DNA from 3 places in the Alteromonas sp. W12 genome. Region 2 is predicted to be linked to each of the others. Evidence: predicted binding sites of a transcription regulator. Region 2 holds the regulator's gene; each other region holds the start of a gene.

Region 1 (3,285 bases), 310 kb from region 2:
CTCGACTTCTACCAATCTTCGCTTTTACATAAATTAGGCGAACTTTAGAACTATCGATACCTAAGTGTAGCAGAGCTACGTATTTTGCAATGGCATAATCCTCACAATCTCCGCGAGAATGGCCAAAAAGTTCAGAAGGGGTTGCCCAGTAGTCTTTTTCTTTAAACACAATATCGTCAGTAGCATACTGAATATGCTCATCAAAGAAAGCGTTTACACCAAGCAATTGATCTTTGACACCCTTACTTTCAAGAGCGTGTAGGGCAGCTTCTAGCGCTGCAACGTGTGATGCTTTATCAGCTCCAAATTTATTTTTTACTTCCTGTTCAAGCTTTGGAAACTCGATTACATACTGATCCTTCATTTGCTGTCCAGCCAGTAGCAGGGCCACTAATGCTAAGCAGTGCGACGCAAATAGAGAAAGGGTCATAACTTCATTATTTTAGTTATACTAAAGTATAGGTGAGCGTAACCGTCTTCACCTAAAGTTTAAGTATAATTTGCTATACGTAGTTATAGGTATAACATGGCTGTGCTGATAAACCAACCATGATTTCGAATGCTAAAGTGGAAATCGAGAAAGACTATTTTTTTACTACAAAATCGTGTTCTTGAATGTTTGCGATAATTCCTGCACCTTCGTTTACTACTAGAGACGAATTACCGTAGGCACTACTCACTACAAATTTGCCAGGATATAGCGAGTACTGTAAGTATTTACGGCCACGGTTATCGACAATCTCTTTAGCTTGATAAAGGTATAGTTCATCTTTTTCAGAAATGCCATTGTCTCTGCCTAAAGATACAGAAATTTTATCGCCGGCAACATTAATCACTCTACCTGTCATTGGCTGGCATGCAGTGGCTTCCTTTATGTCTTCAATCGCTTCTGCTATTGTCGCGTTGACAGTTTGCCCATAAAGCGACTGCCAAAATTTTGTCGAAAACTCATCAACATCTTCGAATCTGTCGAATGTCCATTCTCCTTGATTCTGATAAGACTTAGTCAACAACAGGCCTCCATTAATGCCGTCATAGACCTGAATGGTCATAGCAAAGGAGCGTCGAGAAGTACCCTCACGCCACGGTGTAAAAACCGAAGCCTCTTCCCGTGTCACGCTTAAATCATCTATCATGCCCACCAGCACAAATTGAGTATTACTTTGCGCTGAAAGCGTGCGTACATTTTGGTCAGTATATCGACTGTCAAATTTTGCAGTATGTGGCGCGATATAGATAATATCTAGGTTTTCAGTTTTATTTCGCATGGCCTGCGCTAACTGCTGGGTGAATGAAGCATCGAAGTTGGGAATATTACCCTGTGTTAGCTGCGCTCTGTTACGTACCCTGAAATGTGTGGTAGCGAAATGTTTTTGGTCATTTTGTGCGGCACACACTTTTCCTCTTGGAAAAATGTCAGCGCGAATACTTACCGTAATCACATCGCCGCTATAAACTTCATCAACCAGTTCCAGTTGTTCAACTTCGCCGGTAGAGCGAATGGTCATCTCTTCATTTTTAAGAAGACCATTTGTAAGCTTGGCGACACTATGAACTGATGCGCCTGCAAAAAGCATGGCTTGCTTAAGTGCCTCTTGGGTAGCCGCATGTCTGGCAGTTTCCTTATCACCATTTCGCACCACAGCCTGTCCTGTAGCCTCGTACCACACGGCATTTGCTTGCCCAACGAAAAATGCAAACAGGCAAATTACCGCCACGACAGCATTTAAAATAGTTACCAGCGTTGTTTTGCTAATATGTCGCACCGCACACCTCTGGAGGTTTTTGTCTAACTGCGCTATGCAAAGCGCCCGGTTTATAAAGCGAAGTATGCGAAAAGAGTGCCAGTTGATGTGGTTTCGTCGCCATTAAATCAATCGGGCGCATATCTTGCACATATCTTGCAACGCGTATCTTGCAAAAGGTTTGTAAAAAGCGTCAGTTTAAATACGTCAAAATCTGCTACCGCGAGTATGGCAGTATCTCGTAGTTACAAGGCTGCCACCGACGAGAGCAGCGTAACTACACATTTTATTTTATTAATAATGCAATTTGGAAATGAAACTATGTGCTTGAAAAAAATACATAAATCAAAATCGCTGCTGCTGTCTTGCTTTCTTGGTTTAGCAATAGGCACTGGTGGATGCGGCATTATTGATAAACACGTTGAGTGGGAAACAATAGAACCAGAAAGCTATCCCGTGCTCAAGGCGGTAGGCTATGCGCCAATTTCTTCTCAGCATGGCGAAAGCGACAGCATGAAGCTTATAATGGCGATGAAAGCGTCAAAATTAGATGCATACCGAGAGCTAACTGAACAAGTCTATGGTCAAAAAATTGAAGGCAATCAGTCTCTGTCTCACTTAGTTATAGATAGCGAAACATTGCGAGCATCTGTAGAGGGGGTCATTAGAGGCGCTGAAGTCGTAAAAGCCTATCCAGTAGGTGAAGATACATACGTCACCGAACTCGCTTTAGATATGCAGCAGGTTTACGATATATATCTGTCGACCGCAAAACCGCGCCGAGTAAAGGATGTTAAGTATTATTAAACGTTAGCTAAAGGGGAGTTTGCGCAAGTGGCTGTATCGTGAAGTCTTAAAACATGCGCAAATTCACAGAGATATAATTTACTTTTACCGGTTAAGGCTTAATGGTTAAAGCTCGCTGAGTGGGGTTTACTGAAATCGCAAAAAAATTAGGCGCTCACTCCCGACCCTAAAGTCCCGCCTTTCGGCTTTCCTTTTTTGTCATAGGTGAGCGATTCTTTGGCACGAACTTCCATCATCAAGTTACGTAAGTGTGTGAGGCGTAGCTGTCCTTGCTCTACGGCTTTTTGATTGACCTGCGTGCGGTATTTGCAATCGTCCAGAAGTTTCTTTGCATTAGCCATTAATGCTTCATCTTCTTCTGACATTGAGCCTTGATCGCTAATTGTGCGCTCAATGCTTCCATCGAGAGCCTGGATAGACGTTAACAGTGCTGTCTTTTCGTCTAATAAGTTCATTAAAGATTCTGCGTCTCGCGAACTGATAAGTTGCAATTCTTTTTCAAGCAATACGGCAAGTGAAGACAGTTGCTCCACTTGCTTTATTAGTGCTTGTGTCAATTGGCTTGCTTGTTCAGTCACGTTAGCTCTCTTCTGGTTAGTTACGAGTTTTGTCGCTCACTATTTAGCGCCAAAAATCTCACCTTCTAGTTTTGCAATCTTGTTGGCAAGCACTTCAGGATTAACTTTATACTCGCCACTTTGAATCGCTCGCTTAAGGCGATCGACTTTATCTT
Region 2 (3,285 bases):
GTCAGGATTTTTAGGTAAGTTTCTCACATCGATACTTACCGCAACCTGATCGTACTCGTCAACAACTGTATGGGTTAAGGTGGGAAGTAAGTTTACCGGGATATTATCAACACAGTAATAACCTAAATCTTCCAATGCGCGAAGTGCGACAGACTTACCAGACCCCGAACGACCACTGATTATTATCAGCTTCACCTACTTTCTCCCTAATACTCTGGTTTTATCACATACGCGTTGTTGAATTAGGCGCCTACTAAACGGTTAATAGGCGCTTAATGTTTAACTTAATGCAGATAGAATATCGTCGCTTGTCGTTGCGCGACGTATTGCTTTAATCGTTTCTTTGTCGCTTAGTTTACCAGCCACGGTGGCCAGCGTTTGAAGGTGTCCTTCGGTCTGTTCCTCAGGAACGAGTAGCGCAAAAAAGATGTCTACGGGTTTCTCGTCAAGGGCGTCGAAGTCAATTGCTGGCGTGCTGGTTACAACAATGGCAATCACTTTCTCGAGGCCCGGCAGGCGTCCATGGGGCAGGGCGATACCATTGCCAATGCCTGTACTACCCATACGCTCTCGAGCCATCAAACTGTTGAGTACCGTTGCCTGATCAATGTTCTCGTTTTGCTTGGCAGCGATATCAGCGATGATCTCAAGAATTCGCTTTTTACTATTACACTGAACCGCACACTCGGTGCGGTCCAGACTTACGATGGCTTGTATATCCATGCTTAATTAACTACTAATGTTTTTTCAGTTTTTCCTTATGCTTGATTACCTGCCGGTCGAGTTTATCAACCATGCTGTCAATCGCCGCATACATGTCGGTATTTTCTGAGGATGCGAATACTTCAGCGCCACTTAAATGAACGGTCGCTTCGGCTTTTTGATTTAATTTTTCAACGTTCAGGATGACATGCACATTAGAAATGTGATCAAAGTGACGTTCAAGTTTGCTGAACTTCGTATCGACATAATTACGCAAAGAGTCGGTGATTTCGACATGATGACCAGTAAGGTTGATTTGCATATTTCGTCTTCCTTATATTATTAAGCCCGATTAAATAAGGCTTTTGCGTTGGTTCGACGGCGGGATCGACAACGATTCCCGGTACTTTGCTATTGTTCGCCGGGCAACTTTAATGCCTTGTTCGGCCAACAATGAAGCAATCTTGCTATCACTTAGCGGCTTGCTAGGCTTTTCAGCGGCCACTAATTTCTTGATCAATGCACGAATCGCTGTAGATGAACATTCACCACCAGACTCTGTTGCAACGTGGCTTGAGAAGAAATACTTCAATTCGAAGATTCCACGTGGCGTATGCATGTACTTTTGCGTTGTCACTCGCGAAATAGTGGATTCGTGCATATCTACCATTTCTGCGACATCATTTAGCACCATTGGTTTCATCATTTCCGGGCCGTGCTCAAAAAAGCCCATTTGCTGCTGCACAATGCAGTTTGCAACCTTCATTAAGGTTTCGTTACGAGATTCAAGGCTCTTTATGAACCACTTAGCCTCTTGCATGTGTGAGCGGATGAATTGTGAATCGCTACTATTCTTGGCACGGCGACTCATTGCAGCGTATTGTTGATTTACGCTTAATTTAGGCAGACTGTCGGGGTTCAGCTCAACCACCCAACGGCCATTTTTCTTGGTTACTGAGACATCAGGAATAACGTACTCAGGCTCTTTAGTAACTAAAGCACTACCTGGGCGAGGATTCAAGGTTTGCAGTAAACGCATTGCCTCGCGTAGCTGATCTTCTTTCAATCGGCTTTTACGCATAAGCGTACGATAATCTTTGCTGCTCAGTAAGTCAGAGTACTCTTCAATCAGTTGCTTTGCTTCAGCAAGCCACGGTGTGTCTTCTGAAAATTGGCGCAATTGCACCATCAAACATTCTTGTGGAGAGCGTGAGCCAGAACCAATAGGGTCGAACATCTGAATGCGCTTTAGCACACATTCTATTTCGTCCATTTCAATCGGCTCTTCCATATCATCATCGTTAACCGCTTCTAAAATATCATCAAGAGTAACGGTTAAATAACCTGACTCGTCAATAGAGTCGATGATTGCTGTAGCGATTGCGCGATCGGTATCCGAGAAATGGGTAAGGCGCATTTGCCAAAGAAGGTGCTCTTGAATATCTTCAGTAGTCTCACCTTGGAAGATTTGCTCGTCGTCATTGGATGGACCCGGAGCTGGCGAAGATGAAGCAGAGTAGTATTCGTCCCATGTGCTGTCGATTGGCAGCTCATCGGGAAGATCGTTTTTCTCAAGTGCATCGCCGGCTTCTAACGTGTCACTAGATGCAGAAGCAGTGGCCTCAGAGCCGCTGTCATCGTTGTCGATATTGTTCTTTTCTAGTTGCGGCTCGTCGTTACCTTCTTCAACTTCTAATAGCGGATTAGAATCGAGCGCTTCTTGGATCTCTTGTTGAAGATCAAGTGTAGAAAGCTGCAGCAGTTTAATGGCCTGCTGAAGCTGTGGTGTCATGGTAAGTTGTTGGCTAAATTTTAGCTGTAAAGATGGTTTCATCTACGTCTTATTTAAATGCTCTAAATTGAATATACCAGAGCGAAACTGAAAAATGACAATTCGGTTACATTAACTATAGCCTGAATTGTTCGCCTAGGTATACATCCCTTACTTTTTGATTACTTAAAACCTGTTCCGCCGTTCCTTGCGCAATAAGCTCGCCATGACTCACAATGTACGCCTTTTCACAAACATCCAATGTCTCTCGTACGTTATGGTCCGTGATAAGGATTCCAATACCCCTATCGCGAAGATGTTGTATTATCTTCTTTATATCATTAACTGATATTGGATCAACACCAGCAAATGGTTCGTCTAACAAAATAAATTGCGGTTTTGCTGCCAGAGCGCGGGCAATCTCAACGCGACGGCGTTCGCCCCCTGACAAACTCATCCCCGTACTATTACGTATATGGTTAATATTAAATTCATCAAGTAGCGCATCAGCTTCTTCTTCTTGCTGTTGTGAATTTAAATCTTTACGGGTTTGCAAAATGGCCATGATATTTTCATGCACTGTGAGCTTTCTGAAAATAGATGCTTCCTGCGGTAGGTAGCCAATTCCGCGGCGTGCGCGCTCGTGCATGGGCTGATGAGTTAGCTCATTGTCGTCGATTTCAATCTTGCCTTTATCCAGATTCACTAAACCAACAATCATGTAAAATGTGGTGGTCTTACCAGCGCCATTTGGGCCAAGAAGACCAACAATTTGACCCGTTGAGACAGACAGGCTTACATCTCGTACAACC
Region 3 (3,285 bases), on a different contig from region 2:
AGCATTTTATTGCGTGGTATGAACCAGAACACTTCAGCTTGGAATTGAAGCTCGATTTTTTTCAGACTCGTTTTAAAAATATGTGTTGGTCAATACTTACCCCTTATCGAGCTGCGCATTGGAATACTAAAACACTTGTTTTGGAAGATAATCCTGATCCAAGTATCATTCCAAATGATGACAGAATTGAAAAATACTGGCTCACGTATTATGCAAATATATTTAATCCTGCCCGCGTAAAAACAAAGGCAATGTTAAGTTCAATGCCCAAAAAATACTGGAAGAATATGCCTGAGACGTCGCTTATTAACGATATGATACGCCAATCGGATGCTAGAGCACGTAAGATGATACTAAATGGTAAAAAAGTGGAGAATGGTGAATGAGTTCTCCTGACAAATATTAGCATCTGTGCTTCCCTTGTTTTTTGCGATTTGGAAAGCTCTGTAAATCGTGACCAGAAAAAAAGGGGCCGAGGCCCCTTTTTTGTGTAAAGCAACAATGATATTAGTTCATCGCAGTTTCAGTAACTACACGAAGGTTGCTTTCAACATCTTTCACGTCAGACGCATTCTTAGCAATTTCCACAGCTAGGTCACGCTCAGCATCAGAATCAACGTCGCCAGTCAGTGTTACTACACCGTTTTCTACGTCAACATCGATGTCGAAACCTGAAATATCGGTATCCATAAGAAGACGAGTTTTGATTACTGTGGCGATTTTGGCGTCAGTTAACTCGCTTGTGCCTTCGTCAACAGTATCTTCCATGTCATCTGACATGTCGCCTTCCATATCTTTGTCAGAGACAACCGTTAGCTTGTTGTCTACAGACGTTACACCGTCAATATTCGCAACTAGCTCTTCCGCTAGCTTTTTATCAACAGAGTTCTCAACCTTACCAGTAAGAACGACATTACCGTTTTTAACGTCAGTATTAATGTCGAATGAATCAAGGTTACCATTGAACAACAGCGTTGCTTCTGCTTTGCCATCAATCCATGCGTCTTTGGCACCTTTCTCCCATTTGTTGTCTGTGTCCATGTCACCTGCATATGCAGCTGTAGTCAAAGTTGTAGCAACAATCATAGAAATAAGTGAACGTTTCATAACATTTCTCCTTTGTCGAAACTCGTAGATAGTCATGCCAATTCCTTGCCAACAAAATAAGACATTGTTTTATATGATAAATATTAATATCCAGGGCTAGTTAAGTAAGTTTTGTTTTGCAAACTTTGCCTTTGTTTGAGAACTTTTTACTTAATTTTGTTAATGCCCAAAACTCGTCAACTTCACTTAAGAAAAGCACCTATCAATTGTACTAGGGGATAACTTTTCGTCGTTGGCCGCCGCTAAGTTGCAGTGATACTTAGGTTAAACTTATTTCACAAAGCTGCCGTAGTTATAACGATTTGTGTCGCTTCACTAGAATTTAGTTTTGCAGACAGAAGCAACAGGTGGAGTGTTTTTCGTTAATTAAACTCAAGGACCAACTAGACATGGATACTGCACTTACTGCTGTTTCAGTCTTATTTATAGCCGTAAGCTGGGCCCCTTTGCTTCCTTCTTCTCATTGGTTAGTAAGAGTGTGGGAATTTCCGCGACTACAAATAGCAGCTATCATTTCTTTGTTAATTGCTGGGCATATTTTTGAATCAACCTATTACGCACAGATAGATAGCCTAGCAGTAATTATTGTCGCTGGATTAACAGTTAGCCTTATTTATCAGGTTATCTGGATCATTCCTTATACCCCTCTGTATAAAAGAGAAGTTAGGCACGTCGAGGTTGAGAGTGCGAGCCAAAAGCTAAGTGTTTTATCAAGCAATGTGTATATGCCTAATGACGATTTTCGCAAGCTCATTGAACATGTACGTAATAAGCAACCTGATTTTCTCGTAACGTTGGAATCTAATGAGAAGTGGCAGAAAGGCATCAGTGAAATTGAATCTGAATACCCATATCGTAAATTTTGCCCACTTGAAAATCTCTACGGTATGCATCTTTATAGTAAGCTTCCCTTTGAAGAGGTCTCATTGCGATTTCTAATAGAAGAAGATGTGCCGTCTATGAAAGTTAAAATCAATCACCACGGACAAGATGTCACGCTATATTTTCTTCATCCAAAACCACCAAGCCCAACAGAAAACACGTATGCAAAGCCCAGAGACGTAGAACTTACTGTTGTGGGGGAAGAAATAGCTGAAACAGAGGGCCCAATTGTCGTCGCTGGCGATCTTAACGATGTGGCTTGGTCACCTACTACCAGAAAGTTCAAGAAAATAAGCGGACTTTTAGACCCACGAGAGGGGCGCGGTTTTTTCAATACATTTCACGCGAAATATCCTTTAGTGAAATGGCCGTTAGACCACGTATTTCACTCGGAACATTTTGCATTGGTCAATATAGAGAAGCTTGAAAGCATAGGCTCAGACCACTACCCGCTTTATACCGAACTAGCGCTAATCACGGACAAGGAGTAATACTCAAGACTGTAAATCTAATGAGAGCTACGGTGTTTGACACACCACATGAGGCTATCACACGCCTCTTCACGCTTTTTAAAATGGGCTAGCCCTATTAGCTTGTTATCCCGAGGCCAAACCGCTTGGTTTAGCACCTCTTGATCTTCTGCCGATAGTTGTTCGCTATCTAACACAATCTCAACCGCTTTTTTGTTGGGTTTTATTAATGTGGGGTTAGCTTCTTTGACCAGAGCAGAGTTCACACAAATATACTCTCTCTTAACAGGGTCTCTCACCACGCCGATGTAGTTGTTGTCACAAATTATAGCTGGCCAGCCTTCCGTTATTCTGCTCTGTCCAAACATTACGAGTGTAAAAGCAACAAGAACGAAAAGTGTTAAACCGATAAATTGAGCGCTCAAATCTGGTGCTACACTTACAATAACGCCGACAACAGCTGCGAAAAATATCCAGCCGCCAAATACTCTGCGCATAGCATTTGGTGAGATACCAGATATAACATCAACCACCTTTAATGATTGTTTGTCATAGTGTCGAATGAATACAGACGATTGTGATTCCACAGCCTTTGTCCACCAGAAAAAATACGAAATTCAGAAATTAATACGTTACAAGTAAGGCTGAAGATTTACCTACACTCTGAGTGAGTAAAAACCAATAATATGAGATTAGTTCTACTCGAAAGAAAACGTGTTAAGCAATATTTGTAGGAATATTTAAACTATTGAATTGTAATGTTTAACCTACTGACCAAGCATATCAAAATATGTGGGAACGGCAAAGCAATTACGCGCTAGATGCA

The links. The regulator sigma-54, encoded in region 2, starts transcription at its own class of promoters, with help from an activator protein. The targets are predictions, from matches to a motif close to GTTGGCACGNNNNTNGNNT.
Region 1: the regulator sigma-54 is predicted to act here: its motif matches at 1,831-1,849, upstream of AWH61_RS02260 (flagellar assembly protein T N-terminal domain-containing protein).
Region 3: the regulator sigma-54 is predicted to act here: its motif matches at 1,142-1,160, upstream of AWH61_RS14505 (BON domain-containing protein).

What each region holds. Positions count from the first base shown of each region.
Region 1 covers NZ_LQXH01000001.1:567,566-570,850, forward strand. Annotated here, with positions in the region: gene AWH61_RS02255 (transglutaminase-like cysteine peptidase) at 1-364, opposite strand, end outside; gene AWH61_RS02260 (flagellar assembly protein T N-terminal domain-containing protein) at 585-1,766, opposite strand; gene AWH61_RS02265 (LPP20 family lipoprotein) at 2,067-2,552, shown strand; gene flgN (flagellar export chaperone FlgN) at 2,699-3,130, opposite strand; gene flgM (flagellar biosynthesis anti-sigma factor FlgM) at 3,170-3,285, opposite strand, start outside.
Region 2 covers NZ_LQXH01000001.1:255,543-258,827, forward strand. Annotated here, with positions in the region: gene rapZ (RNase adapter RapZ) at 1-195, opposite strand, end outside; gene ptsN (PTS IIA-like nitrogen regulatory protein PtsN) at 280-723, opposite strand; gene hpf (ribosome hibernation promoting factor) at 737-1,024, opposite strand; gene AWH61_RS01075 (RNA polymerase factor sigma-54) at 1,055-2,536, opposite strand; gene lptB (LPS export ABC transporter ATP-binding protein) at 2,610-3,285, opposite strand, start outside.
Region 3 covers NZ_LQXH01000009.1:208,059-211,343, forward strand. Annotated here, with positions in the region: gene AWH61_RS14500 (TIGR03915 family putative DNA repair protein) at 1-386, shown strand, start outside; gene AWH61_RS14505 (BON domain-containing protein) at 508-1,107, opposite strand; gene AWH61_RS14510 (endonuclease/exonuclease/phosphatase family protein) at 1,497-2,480, shown strand; gene AWH61_RS14515 (hypothetical protein) at 2,498-3,046, opposite strand.